Regions from separate parts of the Actinomadura decatromicini genome, predicted to be linked through region 1. Evidence: riboswitches for the same ligand, from Rfam matches in the RefSeq annotation. Region 1 holds a riboswitch; each other region holds the start of a gene.
What was found. Region 1 has a riboswitch for cyclic di-AMP ahead of FXF68_RS42825 (CHAP domain-containing protein). Riboswitches for the same ligand answer to the same signal wherever they lie in the genome.

Region 1 (4,203 bases):
TCGCCGGACGCAGCTCCTTCAAGGGCCGGACGTGGAAGCCGAACCCGGTCACGTCCAGGACGCGGTGGCCCAGCGACCCGCTCGGACCGCTCGCGCCCCAGAAGACCCGCCCGTCCCGCTCGACCAGCCGCGCCCGCAGCTCGGCGCGCCCGCCAGGGTCGTACTCGGCGGCGGCGAGCGCGCCCGCGTGGTCGCCCTCGCGGATCAGGTAGGCGGCGATCGCCGACAGCGGGTTCGCCTCCTCGAACACCCGCGGGTCGAGCCCGGCCAGGTACCCGCCCGCCAGATCGAGGAAGCGCGCCCGGTAGGACTCCTCGCGGTCGCGCAGTTCGCGCAGGTAGAGCATCAGATCGTGGTTGACGAACTTGACGTCCTTGGCCCGTCCGAGCGCGTGCGCGCCGCGCGCGTCGAACAGCCGGTCGATGCGGCGGTGGATCTCCAGCCGGTCGGCGAAGTTCGCGAGCTCGGCGCGCCGGTTGGAGATCGACGGGTCGAGGGTCCGCTCCCGGACCAGCCAGTTGTAGACGCGGTGCGGGATCAGCGCCGTCCGTCCGGACGCGAGGTACGCCTCGGCGGTGAACAGCAGGTCCTCGTAGTGCAGCCGCTCCACGAAACGGAGGTCGTGGTCCTCCAGGAAGCCCCGCCGGTACGCCTTGTTGGTCGAGAGCGTGTCGTAGAGGAGGTCGGGGTTGTCGTCCAGGGCCTCGTACACGGCCCTGTTCCGGTAGAGCCACGGATACCAGGGGCGGACCCGTCCCTTCACGCCCACGGGCACGTCCAGGAAGATCCGGTCGCACAGCCCCGACACGATGTCGGCGCCGGTGTCCTCGGCGGCGGCGAGGAGGTTCAGGCAGGCGTGCCGGTCCAGCAGGTCGTCGCTGTCGAGGAACATCACGTACCGGCCGGACGACGCCTCGATCCCGGTGTTGCGCGGACGCCCGCAGCCGCCCGAGTTCACCGGCAGGTGGACGGCCCTGACCCGGCCGGGATGCGCGGCGGCCAGCCGGTCGGCGATCTCGGCCGTCCCGTCGGTGCTGGCGTCGTCGACGACGACCGTCTCGACGCCGCCGAGCGACTGCGCGAGCGCGGAGCCCACCGCGCGGGGCAGCCGCCGCGCGTCGTTGTAGGCGATCACCACGACGCTGACATCGGGGCGCACGGCGACCTCTCCTTCCCACGCTCCGGCGGGACGCGGTGTCGCATTCCTTTCCAGAAACGCCGCAGTGAGGTCCAAGGGCGTTCAAAGGCTGTCAACGGTTGGCATTACCCGACTTCACCGGAGGCTCTTGGTCACTTCCCCCGGAACGCCAGAAGGAGCCCGGCCGGGGAGCCGGGCGCCTTCCTCCTGAGTGGATCAGGGGCTTCCTGAGCGGATCAGGACGCGTAGTCCGGGTAGCCGTAGCCGACCACCTGGGACTTGTCGCGGACCTTCTTCTTCACCGCGTTGTCGGTGTTGCCCTCGACAGTGGTGATCTTGCCGTTGCCGTTGTCCTTGACGACGATGCCGACGTGGTCGATCCCGCCGATGCCGCCGCTGGAGCCGTTCTTCCAGTCGAAGAACACCACCGCGCCGGGCTTGGCCTTGTGGCCCCACCGGTCGGTCTTCTTGAACCACGTGGCGTGCTGGACGGTGTAGGCGTCCCAGCCCATGTTCTTGACGCCGGTCTGGGCGCCGAGCCACGAGACGAACATGTTGCACCACTGGGCGCCCTTGTAGTCGTCGACGGAGAAGCCCCCGTCACGCTCGGCGGTCGCGGCGGCCTGCGGGGTCGACACGTACCAGTTGTGGTACTTGGTCATGCCGCCCTTGCCCTCGCGGGTGCCGATCTGCTTCTCGGCCAGCTTGATGACCTCGGAGGGCTTGACGGCGCGGGGCGCCACCTTGAAGCCCTCCGCGCGGGCGTCGGCGGCGGAGACGTTGCCCGTCCCGCCGTCGGCCTTCTCGGCGGCCTTCGCGGCCGCCGGGGACTCGGCGGCCTTGCCCTGCTGGACGACGGCCGCGGCCTGCGGGGCGTCGGCGGCGGCACGCTCGCCGGCGAGGGGGTTGAACACCGCGAGGCCGATGGCCCCGGCGAGGACCGCGCTGGCGGCGACGCCGACGGCCTTGTCCTCGGGCGTGAACCTGCTCAGGGAAAGACGATCGAAACGACCGGTCATGCAGGAAATCTCCTTACTCCCATGGCGCCTACCGGGTTAGCTGACGGATTCGGGCATGGAAGCAGCCCTACGGCGCGGCTCTCGCTCACGCCGATTCACCCCTGGAACCTGGGTCCCCGGCTCCGTTCCGGTCGTCTCGACCAGGACGGACTCGGCCTCGCACCGCGGAACGCGGTGCCGGATATTCGGATTGATCTACTGACTGATCTTGATGGGATGCAGCGCCCCTGGTCGGGTGCGCGTTCGCGGGCGGGATCCGCTCCGCGATCCTCGGCCGCGCGTGACGCGACCGGCGGCAACGCATGGGGTGCGTTGCGTGATTCGGACTGAAGGTACCAACCTTCTCAAGGAAAGCAAACCAGGCACAAAACTCCGTGGTGCCCGCTCAATGCGTCCTCAAGGATCCATCAACAGCCCATGGTGCCAGGGTGTTCCCGATCTTTCCCGGAGTGGCCGTCAGGCCCTTGTCCAGCGGGCTTACCGGCCCTCTCGCATTTGGTAAAGAACGCTTGGGCGACCCCTGCCTCGGCAAGGTCATCCGGCTCCCGGACGGCCTCCGGCCCCGGGTGGGGTGAGACGCAAGTCACACCGGGTGATCATCGCAGGTCAGAGGTGCCGTCCGTCACTCCACGTGCAGGGCGAAGAGCGTGGTGTCGTCGGCGGCGCGGTCGTGCCCCATCCGGGCCAGCACCTGGTCGAGCATCCGCTCCGGCTGCCGGGCGCAGTCCTGCAGGATGCCGGTGAGCCGGTCGATCCGCTCGTCCAGGTCGGCGTCGCGCCGCTCGACCAGCCCGTCGGTGTAGAGGAACAGCATGTCGCCGGGCAGGAGCCGCGTCGCGACCGTCATGTACTCCCATTCCGGCATCGCGCCGAGCAGCGGGTCCCGGACGGCCTCCAGCGGCACCGCCCGGTCGTCCCGGATCAGGATCGGCGGCGGGTGCCCGGCGCACGTCCACTCCAGGACGCGGCCGCGCGGCTCGAACTCGGCGACGATCGCGGTGCCCGTCGCGGGCGGCTCCATGCTGCTGACCAGGTCGTTCAGCCAGCCGACGAGCCGTCCCACCGGCTCGCCCGTGCAGGACAGGCCGAGCAGCCCGTTGCGGGTGCGGGCCATCGACGCGGCCGCGGGCAGGCCGTGCCCGGCCGCGTCGCCGATCGCGAACAGGGCCCGGCCGTTCGGCAGCCGGCGCAGCGCGAACCAGTCCCCGCCGATCCGGGCGGTGGTCTCCGCCGCCATGCTGCGGATCGCGGTGCGCAGGCCGGGGAGCTGCTCGACCTCGTCCTCGTCCGGCATGATCGCGCGGCGCAGCGTCACCGCGACGCGCCGCTCCTGCGCCATGCGCTCCTGCTGCTTCAGCATCTGCCGGCGCGTCTCGGCGAGCGCCCGCTCCACGCCGCGCCGCCGCGTGATGTCCTGCGAGACGATGTTGATCGACACCGGCAGCCCGGACTCGCCGAGGACCGGCTCGGCGAACACCCACAGGTTCCGCGGCGTCCCGTCCTTGCCGATCACCCGGTGCTCGGCCTCCACCGGCTCCCGGCGCGAGAACATCGTCTGGACGGCCTCCTCCACCAGCGGGAGGTCGTCGTCCGCCACGACCTTCGGCAGGTCGTGCGGCATGGGCGGCACCTCGTCCGGGGCGAGGCCGTAGTTGGCGAGCATCTGCGGCGTCCAGTCCGCCTCGCCGGTCGCGAGGTCCCACTCGCCGAACCCGATCAGGGCGAGCCGCTCCACCCGCTCGAGGCGCCGCGCGATCCGGTCCTCGTGGAAGTGGTAGCGCCAGGTCACGCAGACGCCGGTCGGCACCGCGACGCACCGCACGCTCATCCGGGACGATCTGGACAGCCCCCGCTGCGCGGTCGAGTAGAGAATCGAGGAGCGCTCCAGGCTGGGACCGCCCTCCAGCACCTCGACGTACTGGTCGAAGAGCCCGCTCAGCACGGCGCCCGGATCCGTCTGCAGCAGCCGGAGCCCGATGAGCTCCTCCTTGCCGCGCCCGAACATGTCCCGGGCGACGTCGTTGAGGTCGGCGTAGAGGAAGTCGG
Region 2 (4,203 bases), on a different contig from region 1:
CAGCTCGCCGAACCACGGCTCGTACCCCTCGAACACGTGGTGCGCCATGCCGGTGCCGCGCGTCTCGGTCATGAACTCGGTGCGGAACCCGATCAGGCCGCGCGCCGGGACGAGGAACTCCATCCGGATCCAGCCGGTGCCGTGGTTCGTCATCTGCTCCATGCGGCCCTTGCGGACGGCGAGGAGCTGCGTGACGGCGCCGAGGTGCTCCTCGGGGATGTCGACGGTGAGCCGCTCGACCGGCTCGTGCTTCTTCCCGTCGATCGTCTTCGCGACGACCTGCGGCTTGCCGACGGTCAGCTCGTAGCCCTCGCGGCGCATGTTCTCGACCAGGATCGCGAGGGCCAGCTCGCCGCGGCCCTGCACCTCCCAGGCGTCCGGACGCTCGGTCGGCAGCACCCTGATCGACACGTTGCCGACGAGCTCCCGGTCGAGCCGGTCCTTGACCATGCGGGCGGTGACCTTGGTGCCCTTCTCGCGTCCCGCCATCGGACCGGTGTTGGTGCCGATCGTCATGGAGATCGCGGGCTCGTCCACGGTGATCAGCGGGAGCGGGCGCGGGTCGTCCGGGTCGGCGATGGTGTCGCCGATCATGATGTCGGGGATGCCGGAGATCGCGATGATGTCGCCCGGCCCCGCCGCCTCGGCGGGCTTGCGGGCGAGCGCGTCCGTCATCAGCAGCTCGGTGATCTTGACGCGCTCGACGCTGCCGTCGTGCCGGAACCAGGCGACCTGCTGGCCCTTCTTGATCGTCCCGGCGTGCACGCGGCAGAGCGCGATCCGGCCGAGGTAGCTGGACGCGTCCAGGTTCGTGACGTGCGCCTGGAGCGGCGCGTCCGGGTCGTAGGACGGCGCCGGGATCGTCTCGGTGATGACCTTGAACAGCGGTTCCAGGTCTTCGCTGCCCGGCATCTCGCCGTCGGCGGGCTTGTCGAGCGAGGCGCGGCCGGCGCGGCCGGAGGCGTACACGATCGGGAAGTCGATCTGCTCCTCGTCGGCGTCGAGGTCCATGAACAGCTCGTACGTCTCGTCGACGACCTCGTCGATGCGGGCGTCCGGGCGGTCGGTCTTGTTGACCACGAGGATCACCGGGAGCTTCGCCTCGAGCGCCTTGCGCAGGACGAACCGGGTCTGCGGGAGGGGGCCCTCGCTGGCGTCCACCAGCAGGACGACGCCGTCCACCATGGACAGCCCGCGCTCGACCTCGCCGCCGAAGTCGGCGTGGCCCGGCGTGTCGATGATGTTGATGGTCAGCCCGTTGTGCCGGACGGCGGTGTTCTTCGCGAGGATCGTGATCCCCTTCTCGCGCTCCAGGTCGTTGGAGTCGAGCACCCGGTCGTCGACGTCCTGGTTCTCGCGGAAGGCGCCGGACTGCCAGAGCATGGCGTCGACCAGCGTCGTCTTGCCGTGGTCGACGTGGGCGACGATCGCGACGTTCCGAAGGTCGTCGCGCGTGGAAATGGGCATGCGGGTTCGCCTTGCGTGAGAGTTCGGGATTCACCGCAAACGGCGGCAGCCACCTATTCTACTTCCCCGCGCGCGCGACCCGCCCCGGCGGACGAGCCGCGCGGCCGTCCGGCGCCGGCCCGCGCGGGCGTCCGGACCGGCCCGCGGCGGCGGGGCCGATTCGCCAACTTTGCCGATCCTTTGTAATCTGCCCGAGATCCGGCCGTCCGGAGTCCCACCCCCCGGGGCTGCGGCCGGAGCGCCGAATCTCCCGTACGCCGGGAGAACCGGGGACCCAACCCCCCGGGGTGAATCGGCGCGCCCCGCGAGGGCGCGCCGTAGGGCGACTCCTGGCCCGAACCCGTCAGCTAACCCGGTAGGCGCGCGAGGAGAGGAGAACACCGGTTTGACACCGGCTCCGCATCGGCGGCGGCTCACGCCCGCCGCCACCGCCGCACTGCTCGTCATCGGCCTCGGCGCCGCCGCTCCCGTCGCCGCCCACGCCGCGCCCGTGGCCGCGCTCACCGCCGCCGCGACCCCGAGCCCCACGCCGACGACGGAGCAGGGGCTCCGCAAGAGCCTCGACGCGCTGAACGAAGAGGCCGAGATCCTCACCGAGAAGTACAACAAGACCCGCGTCGACCTGGGCAAGGCGATGCAGGCGCAGCGCGCCGCCGCCGCCGAGGCCGCGCGGCTGCGGGCCGCCGCCGCGCCCGCCCGGGAACGGCTCGGGCAGCTGGCCGCGGCGAACTACATGACCGGCGCGCCCGACGCGATCTTCGGTTCGAGCGGCTCCCCGGACGGCCTGTCCGACCGCGCCTACCTCGCGCAGAACCAGGCCGCGGCCGTGCAGGCGCTGCAGAAGCAGATCGGCCAGGCCGAGTCGGCGCAGCGGTCGGCTGAGGCCAAGACCGCGCAGGTCAAGAAGGCGGCCGAGGACGCCAAGCAGGCCCGCGCCGCCGCCCGCGGCAAGGTCGCCGAGGTGATGAAGCGGCTCGACAAGCTGTCCACCACGCACGTCCGCGACCCGCACACCGGCCTGAGCGCGACCGTCAAGGGCTCGGGACTGCCCGCGAAGATGGCCCGCAAGGCGCTCACCAAGATCGGCTCGCCGTACGTGTGGGCCGCCGCCGGACCGAGCGGCTTCGACTGCTCCGGCCTCGTCGTCTGGGCCTACACCCAGGTCGGCAAGCCCGGCCTGCCGCACTACACCGGCGACCTGTTCGCGCTGGGGACCAAGGTCTCGCGGAGCGAGCTGCGCTCCGGCGACCTCGTGTACTTCGGCGGCAGCCTGCACCACATGGGGATCTACCTCGGCGACGGCAAGTTCCTGCACGCACCGCAGACCGGCGATGTGGTGAAGATCTCCAAACTGTCCGACCGGTCCGACTTCGCGGGCGCCAACCGCATCTCCTGAGCGGACGCGGGCGTCATCGAGGGATGAGACGTCGGGGGCTTCCTGCGGCGCGGCAGGAAGCCCCCGTCACTCTCCCTGTCCCGAGGCGACGCCGAGGCCGTAGGCGGCGGCGTCGGCCGCGAGGACGTCGATCACCGGGCGGTCGCCCGGGAGCCAGTCGACCTCGTACAGCTCGGCGAGCGCCAGCCAGCGCAGCGCGAGGTGCTCCAGGGCGCGCGGCTCGCCCTCGACGAGACGGGCCGTCCACACCCTGAGGAGGGCGCGGTCGCTGAGCCGCCAGTCGCCGCCGACCCGGCGCTCCAGCCGCACCTTGACCGCCAGCTCCTCGTGGCACTCGCGGACCAGCGCGTCCTCGTCGGACTCCCCCGGGTCGACCTTGCCGCCCGGCAGCTCCCAGCCGCCCGCCATGTGCGGCGGCTCGGCCCGCTGCGCGGTCAGCAGCCGCCCGCCGGAGACGATCGCCGCGCCCACGACGACGATCACGGCGGTCACCGCCCGGCCCCGGACGCGGTTCCGGCGGCGGACGCGGCGGCGGCTTCGGACGCGGCGGCGTAGGCGCGGGCCTCGCGGACGATCCGCTCCAGGTGGTCGCCGTGCGCGCCGCGCCAGTAGATCTTGCCGCAGTCCGAGCAGCGGCCGTAGACGTCGTAGCTGCGGCGGGTGCCCGCCTGGAGGGCGCTCTCGATCTCCTCCTTGGCGACCGGGACGAGCTCCCCGTTGCACGCCGTGCACCGCGTCCACGGGCGCTGGACCGGGGCGAACCGGTCGAGCAGGTCGCGCAGCTGGTCGTCCGGTCGGGAGCCGCGCACGTACGCGCCGAACCACAGCGCCCGGCGGCGCAGCAGCCCGCGGTCCTGGGTGAGGAGGACGCGGCGCTCCTCGTTCGCCTGGACGACGAGCGCCGGGTCGTCCATGTCGTTGTGGTAAGCGGTGTCGAGGCCGAGCAGGCGCATCCGGCGGGCGAGCGTGCCGAGGTGGACGTCGAGCAGGAAGCGCGGCGCGACCTGCCCCGGCTCCAGCGGGACGGCCTGCGGCCGCGGCACCGCCGCCACCCCCACCTCGTCGCCCGGCGCCGGACGGGTGGACGGCCCCGCGGGCTCGCCGCCGACGGTCATCGGACCGGCCTCCGGCAGCGGGACGCCGAGCGACTCCACCAGATGCCCCAGCGTGGACGTGCCGTCGCAGGCCACGCGGTTCACCGGCGCGCGGCGGACGGCGGGCAGGAACATCAGCAGTTCGTCGGCCACCCGAATGGTGATCTCCGGCTCTGTGGTCGTCTGTGACTCCTTGGTGTCGGGCTCCACGCGGATCAGCATGCCACGCCGGTCCGTCATTCCCCT
Region 3 (4,203 bases), on a different contig from region 1:
GGCCGTTCGCGGGGACGTAGAGGCGGATGTCGTCGACGTATGCCTCGCCCTCGTAGTAGTTCAGGTGCGGGTCGCCGATGATGAACGAGTCCGGATAGGCCGAGCCCTTCGGCCATGCGTGCTCGGTGGTGTACGTCCCGGCGGGCCCCTTGTGGACGAGCCGCCGGTCGAACCGCCCGTCGTACTCCTCGGGCGTCTGGTTGTAATGCCAGATCGGACGCCCGTTCTCCACGAAGTCGTGGTGGACGCGCAGCGTCGCCTGCCCGATGTGCCGGAACGGCCCGCTCATTTCGAGCGTGTACCCGGTGCGGTCCCGTTCCACGGCGAACCGGTAGGCGGCCTTCGGCAGCAGTTCCGGCCGGATCTCGGCGCTGGTGAGATGTCCCTCGAACCGGTCGCCGGGCCCGTACGGCTTGTCCATCGAGACGTTTCCGCACCTGGTCTTGATGTAGTACTCGTTGCTGACGTTGTTGTTCGCCGTCTCGCGGAACAGGTCGCCGCGCGGGAACAGCGCGTTCACGCCGTTGAAGGTCCCGTCGAAGGTGCGGTAGATCCGGCCGGTCTTCGGGTCGCAGGTGCCGGCGTTCTTCCAGCGCGCGTCGTCGCTGTAGTAGCCGTCCATGATCACCTTGCGGCGGAAGTGGATGCCCGGGTTGCCGTGCGGCGCGGGGGTCGCGTAGTCGAGGACCGTCAGGTAGTAGAAGCCGTTCTCGCGCGTCACGTCCGGGTAGTCGCAGCGCTTCTTGCCGGGCAGCGCGCCTTGGAACGTCCAGGGATAGCGGGTCTTGCACGGCTCCTTCGTATAGCCGTTGTGGCGGCCGTCGTAGTCGAACGTGCCGTTCCGTTTCCCGCCGAAGTCGATGCCGCGCAGCGTCATCTCCACGCGGTAGTGGCGGGGGAGCGGGCGGGTGGGGCGGATGAGGACGCCCGCGTCCCAGCTCGGCTCCGAGATCCGCCCGACCTTGCGGCCGTCCGGCAGGGTCTTCGTCGACAGCCCGGGACGCGAGTCGGGACGGCCGTCGCGGTCCTTGTCGACGGCGGCGACCTCGGCGGTCAGCCACCCGTTCCGGCCGAACGCGACGCGCTTGCGGAACACGTTCAGCGTCGCGAGCTCCCGCGCGAACAGCGGCCCGCTGATCTTCTTCCAGGCTTCGCCGTCGTCGTCGAACGCGTCCACGTTCCACGGGCTGCGCGGACCCTGCGGGTCGAGGCGCCACGGCGCCCCGTCGACGCGCAGCGGGCGGTCGAAGCCCTCCTGATCGACCAGCCTCCAGCCGTTCCGGGCGGGCTCGGACGGCGTCCTCCCGGTGGCCGTCCCGGTGGCCGCCGCGGGCCAGGCGGCCCCGGCCGCCACGGCGGCCGTGCCCGCGACCACGGCGGTGATCTTCCAGCATCTCCCCATGTCAGCGGACTCTAGGAGGGCCGTGCCGGGGTGCAAGGCGACCGCTGGCGTCCGGCCGGAACTTGCCCGTCCCTTGGCCGACTCGGGGTGGGCGGGGCATGGAAAGGCGCCATGGAAAGGGCCCGGCCGGGGGTCGTCCCGGGCCGGGCCCTCGTCATAGGGGCGCGGTCGCGTCAGAGGTTCTTCGGACGGTACGCCTTGTACTCGCTGCCCGCGTTCAGGCCGTAGTCGCGCGTCCGGTAGTCGGTGCCGTACCGGCCGCGCTGCTCGTACGCCCAGTAGGACGTGTGGTCGTCGTTCGCCCACTTCTCGAAGATGACGACGTGCCGGGTGGTGTTGGTGCCCTGGGCGTCCATCACGAGGTCGCCCTTCTTCAGCTCGGACATCGTGATGCGCTCGGTGTAGCGCGACGACGTCAGGCCGACGGTGTTCGGGCCGGGCTTCGCGAGCCCGAGCGTCATGGCGACGTATCCCGAACAGTCGGTGCGGTAGCCCTGGTAGCTGTTGGTCTGGCTGTAGCGGACGCGCTCGTCGGTGCCGGGGCGCCACGACTTCGCCAGCTCGATGACCCTGTCCCGCTTGGACTTCGAGTCGGTGGTCCTGCTTTCGGACGCCCTGCTCTCGGACGTCGTGGAATCGGACTTCTTCCGGTCCGCCTTCCCGCGGTGGGAGGACGTGCGGCCCGGCTCGCCGCCGTCCGCCTTGCCGCCGGGGACGGTCGCCACCGCGGCGGCCGACTGCGCGGACTCGGAGTCGAACACCCCAGCCTGCGCGGTTCCCGCGATCACGCCGAAGGCGGCGAGACCGACGACCGCGCCCATGATGCGGGGCGTCGTGTTCAGAGTGTCACGGAATTTGTGCAGGGGGTTACGGTTCTTGCCGTGCTTGCCGTTCAAGGGGGCTCCTTCTTCCAATTCGCCTGCCGGGTTAGCTGACGGGTTCGGACGTGGAAGTCGCCCTACGGCCTGCGGACAGGCCGACTCACCCCAGTGCGAGGATGTGGGTCCCCGGCTCCGCGCGAAGGCGGACTCGGCGATGCCGCTGCGATCCACCGGGGCGCGATGGGGCCCCTACGCGGGACCCGGTGTCCCGCGTGCGAAAGAGCGGCGTTTGAGTTGTGGCCCGATGCGACCGGCCCGCCTCGGGGGCCGTGCCGGATGGGGCTCGCGTGTCCGGTGGGACACGAGGGCCAAGAGCGCCTGGAGGGCGCCTTGAGAGCGACAAGCTAACGCAAAGCCTCAAAAGAAGGCAAACTACGACAAAATCTTTATCGACCCAGTTCAACTGGGTCGCGGCCTGGGACGCCGGCCGGGCCGGGCGTCAGCGGGCGGACGGTACGTCCGGCAGGCCGGGCACCCGGCGCGCCTCGCGCCCCTCCGTACGCGGCGCGCTGACCGCGAGATAGAGCAGCGCCATCCCGGCGATCTGGGCGAGGTGGTAGACCGACGTCGGGTCCAGGCCGACGCGGCCGGTGACGTCCGGGTCGATCGCCTTCGCCGCCGCCGCGGCGCCGCTCGCCGCCAGCGCGGCGATCATCGGCCCGGCCATCGGATGGCGCCGGACGGCGGCCCGCCCCCACAGCGCGAGGATGCAGACCATCGTCAGGCTCTCGCAGGCCAGCAGCGCGGTGACGCCCGCGTGCCCGGTGACCGCGAGGACGGCGTACGCGCCGATCCCGATCGAGCGCAGCAGCCAGAACGTCCGGCCGTGGCGGGGGCCGAGCACCTCGGCGACCGTCCCGGCCAGCAGGTAGGACACCGCGACGACGACCATCGCGCTGATCACGGCCCAGCTCGGCCCGTCCAGCGCGGCCGAGTACTTCACGAACCCGTGGTGGACGAACCCGGCGAGCGCCGCCGCACCCGCCCACCAGAACGACGTGCGCCAGTGCCGGTGCGCGCCGGTGCGCCCCAGCCGCGCCGCCAGCGCGACGGTGACCAGGCCGAGCGCGAGATCGGTGAGGGCCGGCGCCGGTTCGGCAAGCATGCCTGCACGGTACCCGGCGTTCCACGGCGAGTTCGCGCGAAATCTTGACTCATTCAAGAAAATGGTCCAGCCTGTCTGCGTGACCACGATCTCGGAGTACGAGCGGCTCCTTCGCGGGGCGGCTCTGCGGGTGACCCGTCCGCGGGTGGCGGTACTGAGAGCGGTCCACGCCCACCCGCACGCGGACACGGACTCGATCATCGGCGCCGTCCGGCACGACCTGCCGAAGGTGTCCCACCAGGCCGTCTACGACTCGCTGCACGCGCTGACGGCGGCGGGGCTGGTACGGCGGATCCAGCCGTCCGGCCACGTGGCCCGGTACGAGTCGCGGGTCGGGGACAACCACCACCACGTCGTCTGCCGGTCCTGCGGCGCCATCGCCGACGCCGACTGCGCCGTCGGCGAGGCGCCGTGCCTCACCGCGTCCGACGACAGCGGCTACGCGATCGACGAGGCCGAGGTCATCTACTGGGGCCTGTGCCCCACCTGCTCCGCAACCTAGAGAGTTCCTGCATCCACCCCCGCAGTGCCCTGGGAGGGAACCACACATGTCAGAGAACAAGGAAACAATCGCCTACGACACGAACGCGGCAGGCGAGGGCGGCTGCCCGGTCGCGCACACGCGCGCCCCGCATCCGACCCAGGGCGGCGGCAACCGCGGCTGGTGGCCGGACCGGCTCAACCTGAAGATCCTCGCGAAGAACACCGCCGTGACGAACCCGCTCGGCGCGGACTTCGACTACCGGGCGGCGTTCCAGACGCTGGACCTGCCCGCCGTGAAGCGCGACATCGCGGAGGCGCTCACCACCTCGCAG
Region 4 (4,203 bases), on a different contig from region 1:
TCGGCGAAGCCCTCGATCAGCCACAGCGGGGTCGTGCGGTCGCTGGCGCCGCCGGTGGCGACGTGGGTCAGCTCGTGGGTGAGCACGACGCCGCGGCCGAGCTTGTTGAGGCGGGCGAACGTGCCGGGGGAGATGACGACCCGGTCCTCGCCGCGCCCGCCGTCCGGGGACGGCGCGGCCGTCGCGAGCGCCGCGATCTGGCCGAGGCTCTGCCCGGGCCCGGCCAGCGCGGACGCGAGCGCCGCGTCCGCCGGGGCCAGCGCGACGACCCGCTGCGCCCAGTCCTTGCCGACGACGTCGCTCACCACCGGGACGGCGGCGTCGAGGCGGCGGGCGATGTCGGCGAGCCCGGTCGCGTCGCCCACCACGAGCGACGCGCGGCCCCTGACGACCGTGAGGGGGCCGCCGTCCCAGATCTCGGCGTCGTCGCGGAACCCGCGGGACGAGCCGTCGCCGACGACCGTCCAGCCGCCGGGGCGCGGGGCGAGCGACAGGTGGCGGGTGCGGGCGACGTCGCCGCGGTCGAAGCCGCGCAGCCGGTACCGGACCTCGACGCGGACGACCGCGACGCCCGCCGCGTCGTCCACCGCCTCGACGCCGGCGACGCGCTCGCGCCAGCCGTCCAGGGGGAGCTTGCGCAGGTTGCCGTACATGCGGGACTGGACGTCCTGGAACGCGGCGGGCGCGGACGCGACCGTCGCCATGAAGGCCGTCCGGTCGCCGCTCCGCACGGCGGCGGCGCGGCCCGCGAGGACGGCCGCCGCGTCGGCCGGGGCGAACGAGCGGGCCGCGCCGTCGGCGTGGGCGCGCGGCGCCGCGTGCCGGCCGGAGCGGAAGCCGAGCACGCCCCCGCCGCCCGCGAGCAGCGCGGCGGCCCCGCCCGCGCCCAGCGCGAGCGCCCGGCGGCGCGGCACGGGGCCGCCGCCGGGGCCGGGTCCGTCCTCCATGCGCGAGATCCTATGCAGCGGCGGGCCGGGAGGGCGCGGTCATGACCGGTAGTCGGGGTATCCGTAGCCGACGATGTCGTCGGCCGAGCGCGTCTTCACCCGGACGGCGTTGCCGGTGTTCCCCTCGACGGCCTCGATCGTGGTGTCGTCCACCTTCTTGATCACCATGCCGACGTGCCGGATGTCGGAGCTGTCCTTGCCGCCGCTCCAGGCGTAGAAGACGATCGCGCCCGGCCGGGGCGTGGTGCCCCACCGGCCGTTCTGCTGGAACCAGCGGGCGTGGGCGACGGTCCAGGCGTCGCTGCCCATCCCGGCGGTGAAGCCGAGCCGCTCGCCGACCCAGGAGATGAACATGTCGCACCAGTTCGCGTCGCCGTAGCCGTCGAGGGAGCCGCCGTCGCGGGCGAGCGTCTCCTGCGCGCGGGACGTGCCCATGTACCACTTCTGGAACTTGGTCTCGCCGCCCGCGTCCTCGGCGACGCCGACCTGCGAGCGGGCGAGCGCGATGGCCTCGGCCGCCGTCGGCCGCTCCGGCTCCGGCGTCTTCTCGGATGCCTGCGGCTCCGGCTCGTCCAGCCGCGGACGGTTGCTCGACGACGCTTCGGGCTGCGTCTTGGAACGTTCCTTCTTGGTGGCCCTGGACGACGGCCGGGACGTCTCGGACGACGCCGTCCGCACGTCCTTCCGGCCGCTCACGGCGGCGGCGGTGGCGCTCGCCGGGGCCGCGTCGCCGGACGTCAGGACGGACGCCTGCGCGGTCGCCGCGGCGGCGCCGAGCACGGCGGCGCCGGCGATCACGCCGCCGGTCGTCCGCCAGGTCAGGGAGAGGGGGGACGGCTTGCGGTGCCGTCCGGAGGTCTTCTTGCGGTGCGCGCCTGGCACGGGGGGATCTCCTCGGCTTCCGGTCCGTCCGCCTGGTCGGCCGCCCGGATCGGCGGCGCGCGGGCGCGGACGGGGGACTCCGGGCGAGCGGGGGCGCCAGCGCGGAGCACGGGGATGGTCACAGCGAGAGGGCAGAAAAAAAGGAGGGCAGGGGAAAGGGAGGGCGCGGCCGCGCGGAGGCGGCCACGCCCCAGGTGACGCTGCGGGTCTCACTCCTCTTCTTCCAAGACGCCTACCGGGTTAGCTGACGGGTTCGGGCGTGGAAGTGGCCCTACGGCGGACTCTCACCGACGTGCGGGAGAGGGCCGCCGATTCACCCCGGTGCCGGAATGCCCGTCCGGGAGGGTGTCCCGGACTCCGGCGGACGTGGGTCCCCGGTTCCGCGCTGGGCGGACTCGGCGCTGCCGCTGCGATCCTGGGGGCGAGATGGGGCCCGGCGCGGGACCTGTCTCCCGCGTGCGAACGAGCGGCGCCTGATGGTGGGCGGACGGCGGCCCGTCGCCGGGGACCGTCCTCGCCCGACCCCTCGGGTCCGCCGCGGGCGGCGCGCTCAGCGCCATGCTCGCGTGAGGCGCGCGTGCGGCGGGTGGGGGGCGCGGTCTGTGCAGACCGGTGCGGCGCCGTGCGGGCGCCGCGCGGACGGCGCGTGGAGCGCGCCGCCGGGGGGAGGCGGCGCGTGGCTCGCACCGCCGGCACGCGGCCGGAAGCGCCGCGTGCGGCCGCGGCGCCTGGTGGGCGTCGCGGGTCCATGGCGCCTGGCGGGCGCCGTGAATGGGGTACAAGGTACCAAAGCCCCAAGAGAAGGCAAACCCCCACAAAATCAACAACGGACCAGGTCAGACCTGGTCCGTTGTGGAAGTCGCCCTGCGAAGGGCGTCGCGCGCGCGTCAGGGGCGCCCGGCGCCGTAGTAGTTGCTCGCGTAGTAGCTGGAGTTGATGCTCACGACCGTCACGACCTTGCCGGTGCTCGGGGCGTGGATCATCTGGCCGTTGCCGACGTACATGCCGACGTGGCTGAGCCCGCTGAAGAACACGAGGTCGCCCGGCTGGAGGTCGGACTTCGCGACCCGCTTCGTGGCGGCCCACTGGGAGTTGGTGGTGCGGGTGATGTTGACGCCCGCCGCCGCCCACGCCTTCATGGTGAGGCCGGAGCAGTCGTAGGAGTTCGGCCCCGTCGCGCCCCAGGCGTACGGCTTGCGCTGCTGCGCGTAGGCGAACTGGAGCGCCAGCCGCGCCGGGCCGCTGGCCGGGCCGGTGTAGGTGCCGCCGACGCCGCCGCCTCCGCCGGACGACGACCCGCCGCCGAGCTTCGCCAGCAGCTTCTTCTGCTTGTCGACCTCGAGCTGGAGCTTGCGCTTCTGGTCCTGCAGCTCCTTGTTCTTGGCCTTCACGTCGTCGTACGCGGTCTTGGCCTGCGCCTCCTCGCGGCGGAGCCGCTGCGCGGTGGCGAGGAACTGGGTGAGCTGCGAGTTGCGCTCGTGCGACAGGTGCGAGAAGACGGCCGCCTGGTCGAGGATGGCCTGCGGGTCCTTGCTCCCGACGAAGCCGGTCACGTCGGCCGAGTCGCCGTTCTTGTAGGCGGTGGCCGCCATCTGGGCGATCTTGGAGCGCTGCTCCTCGAACGCCGCCTGCTCCTGCGCGCTCGACTTCCTCGCGCCGTCGTACTTCTTCTTGGCGATCTTCAGCTTCTCGTTGAGCTGGTTGTACTGCTCGACCTTGTGGTCCATCTGCTCGTTGAGCCGGTCGAGCTTCTTCTGCACCTGCGCCCTGGTCGGCTTGGGCTCGGCGTGCGCCAGCACCGGGGGGTAGGCCAGGGAGGCGGTCACGGTCAGGCAGACCACCGCCGCCAAGCGGCGGGATGTGCTCCTGCTCGCCGTGCCCCCGCTCCGGTCACGCCGGTGCGCCGGTGCCCCGATGAGTTCATTGGCCACGATCGGTTTCGCCCCTCTCGTCCACGACGTCAGCGGACGACATTAGCGAGGGGCAACAACCGTCACAACCGATTCGTCGCAGTTCAATTGACATTTGCGCAGATCGTCCACTATTTGTGACCTCATGATCACGAAGGGCGAAGCATCCCTTATCACAGCCTTATGGGCACCTTATGGACGGTCCGGTGCGGCTCGTCCCGTGTCGCGGCGCGGCGGCCCTAGGAGCGGCCGAGGCGGCGCAGCAGCAACGTGGACGGGCACGGCCGCGCCCCGGCCCGGCGGGCGGCGTCCGCGACCTCCCGGTCGGACGACACCACCACCACGGCCCGTCCCGGCGGCTCCGCCCGCACGAGGTCGCCGATCAGCTCGTCCGCGGTCTGGCCCGGGCGGCTGAACAGCACCCGGACGCCGCGCGGCGCCGCGATCGCGACCGGCGCGTCCAG

Region 2: it holds a riboswitch for cyclic di-AMP, as region 1 does, so the genes downstream of both, FXF68_RS15795 (C40 family peptidase) here and FXF68_RS42825 (CHAP domain-containing protein) in region 1, are expected to answer to the same signal.
Region 3: it holds a riboswitch for cyclic di-AMP, as region 1 does, so the genes downstream of both, FXF68_RS23870 (NlpC/P60 family protein) here and FXF68_RS42825 (CHAP domain-containing protein) in region 1, are expected to answer to the same signal.
Region 4: it holds a riboswitch for cyclic di-AMP, as region 1 does, so the genes downstream of both, FXF68_RS20105 (CHAP domain-containing protein) here and FXF68_RS42825 (CHAP domain-containing protein) in region 1, are expected to answer to the same signal.

The regions. Positions count from the first base shown of each region.
Region 1 covers NZ_VSRQ01000009.1:364,390-368,592, reverse strand. The annotation lists gene FXF68_RS44575 (bifunctional glycosyltransferase/CDP-glycerol:glycerophosphate glycerophosphotransferase) at 1-1,159, opposite strand, end outside; gene FXF68_RS42825 (CHAP domain-containing protein) at 1,375-2,157, opposite strand; cyclic di-AMP (ydaO/yuaA leader) riboswitch at 2,169-2,324, opposite strand; gene FXF68_RS36130 (SpoIIE family protein phosphatase) at 2,780-4,203, opposite strand, start outside.
Region 2 covers NZ_VSRQ01000003.1:434,917-439,119, forward strand. The annotation lists gene typA (translational GTPase TypA) at 1-1,467, opposite strand, end outside; cyclic di-AMP (ydaO/yuaA leader) riboswitch at 1,697-1,845, shown strand; gene FXF68_RS15795 (C40 family peptidase) at 1,853-2,863, shown strand; gene FXF68_RS15800 ((deoxy)nucleoside triphosphate pyrophosphohydrolase) at 2,930-3,355, opposite strand; gene FXF68_RS15805 (Mut7-C RNAse domain-containing protein) at 3,352-4,179, opposite strand.
Region 3 covers NZ_VSRQ01000005.1:246,633-250,835, forward strand. The annotation lists gene FXF68_RS23865 (hypothetical protein) at 1-1,402, opposite strand, end outside; gene FXF68_RS23870 (NlpC/P60 family protein) at 1,576-2,298, opposite strand; cyclic di-AMP (ydaO/yuaA leader) riboswitch at 2,305-2,447, opposite strand; gene FXF68_RS23875 (DUF6962 family protein) at 2,723-3,388, opposite strand; gene FXF68_RS23880 (Fur family transcriptional regulator) at 3,468-3,890, shown strand; gene katG (catalase/peroxidase HPI) at 3,937-4,203, shown strand, end outside.
Region 4 covers NZ_VSRQ01000004.1:351,346-355,548, reverse strand. The annotation lists gene FXF68_RS20110 (hypothetical protein) at 1-947, opposite strand, end outside; gene FXF68_RS20105 (CHAP domain-containing protein) at 987-1,829, opposite strand; cyclic di-AMP (ydaO/yuaA leader) riboswitch at 2,043-2,240, opposite strand; gene FXF68_RS20100 (C40 family peptidase) at 2,717-3,655, opposite strand; gene FXF68_RS20095 (NYN domain-containing protein) at 3,979-4,203, opposite strand, start outside.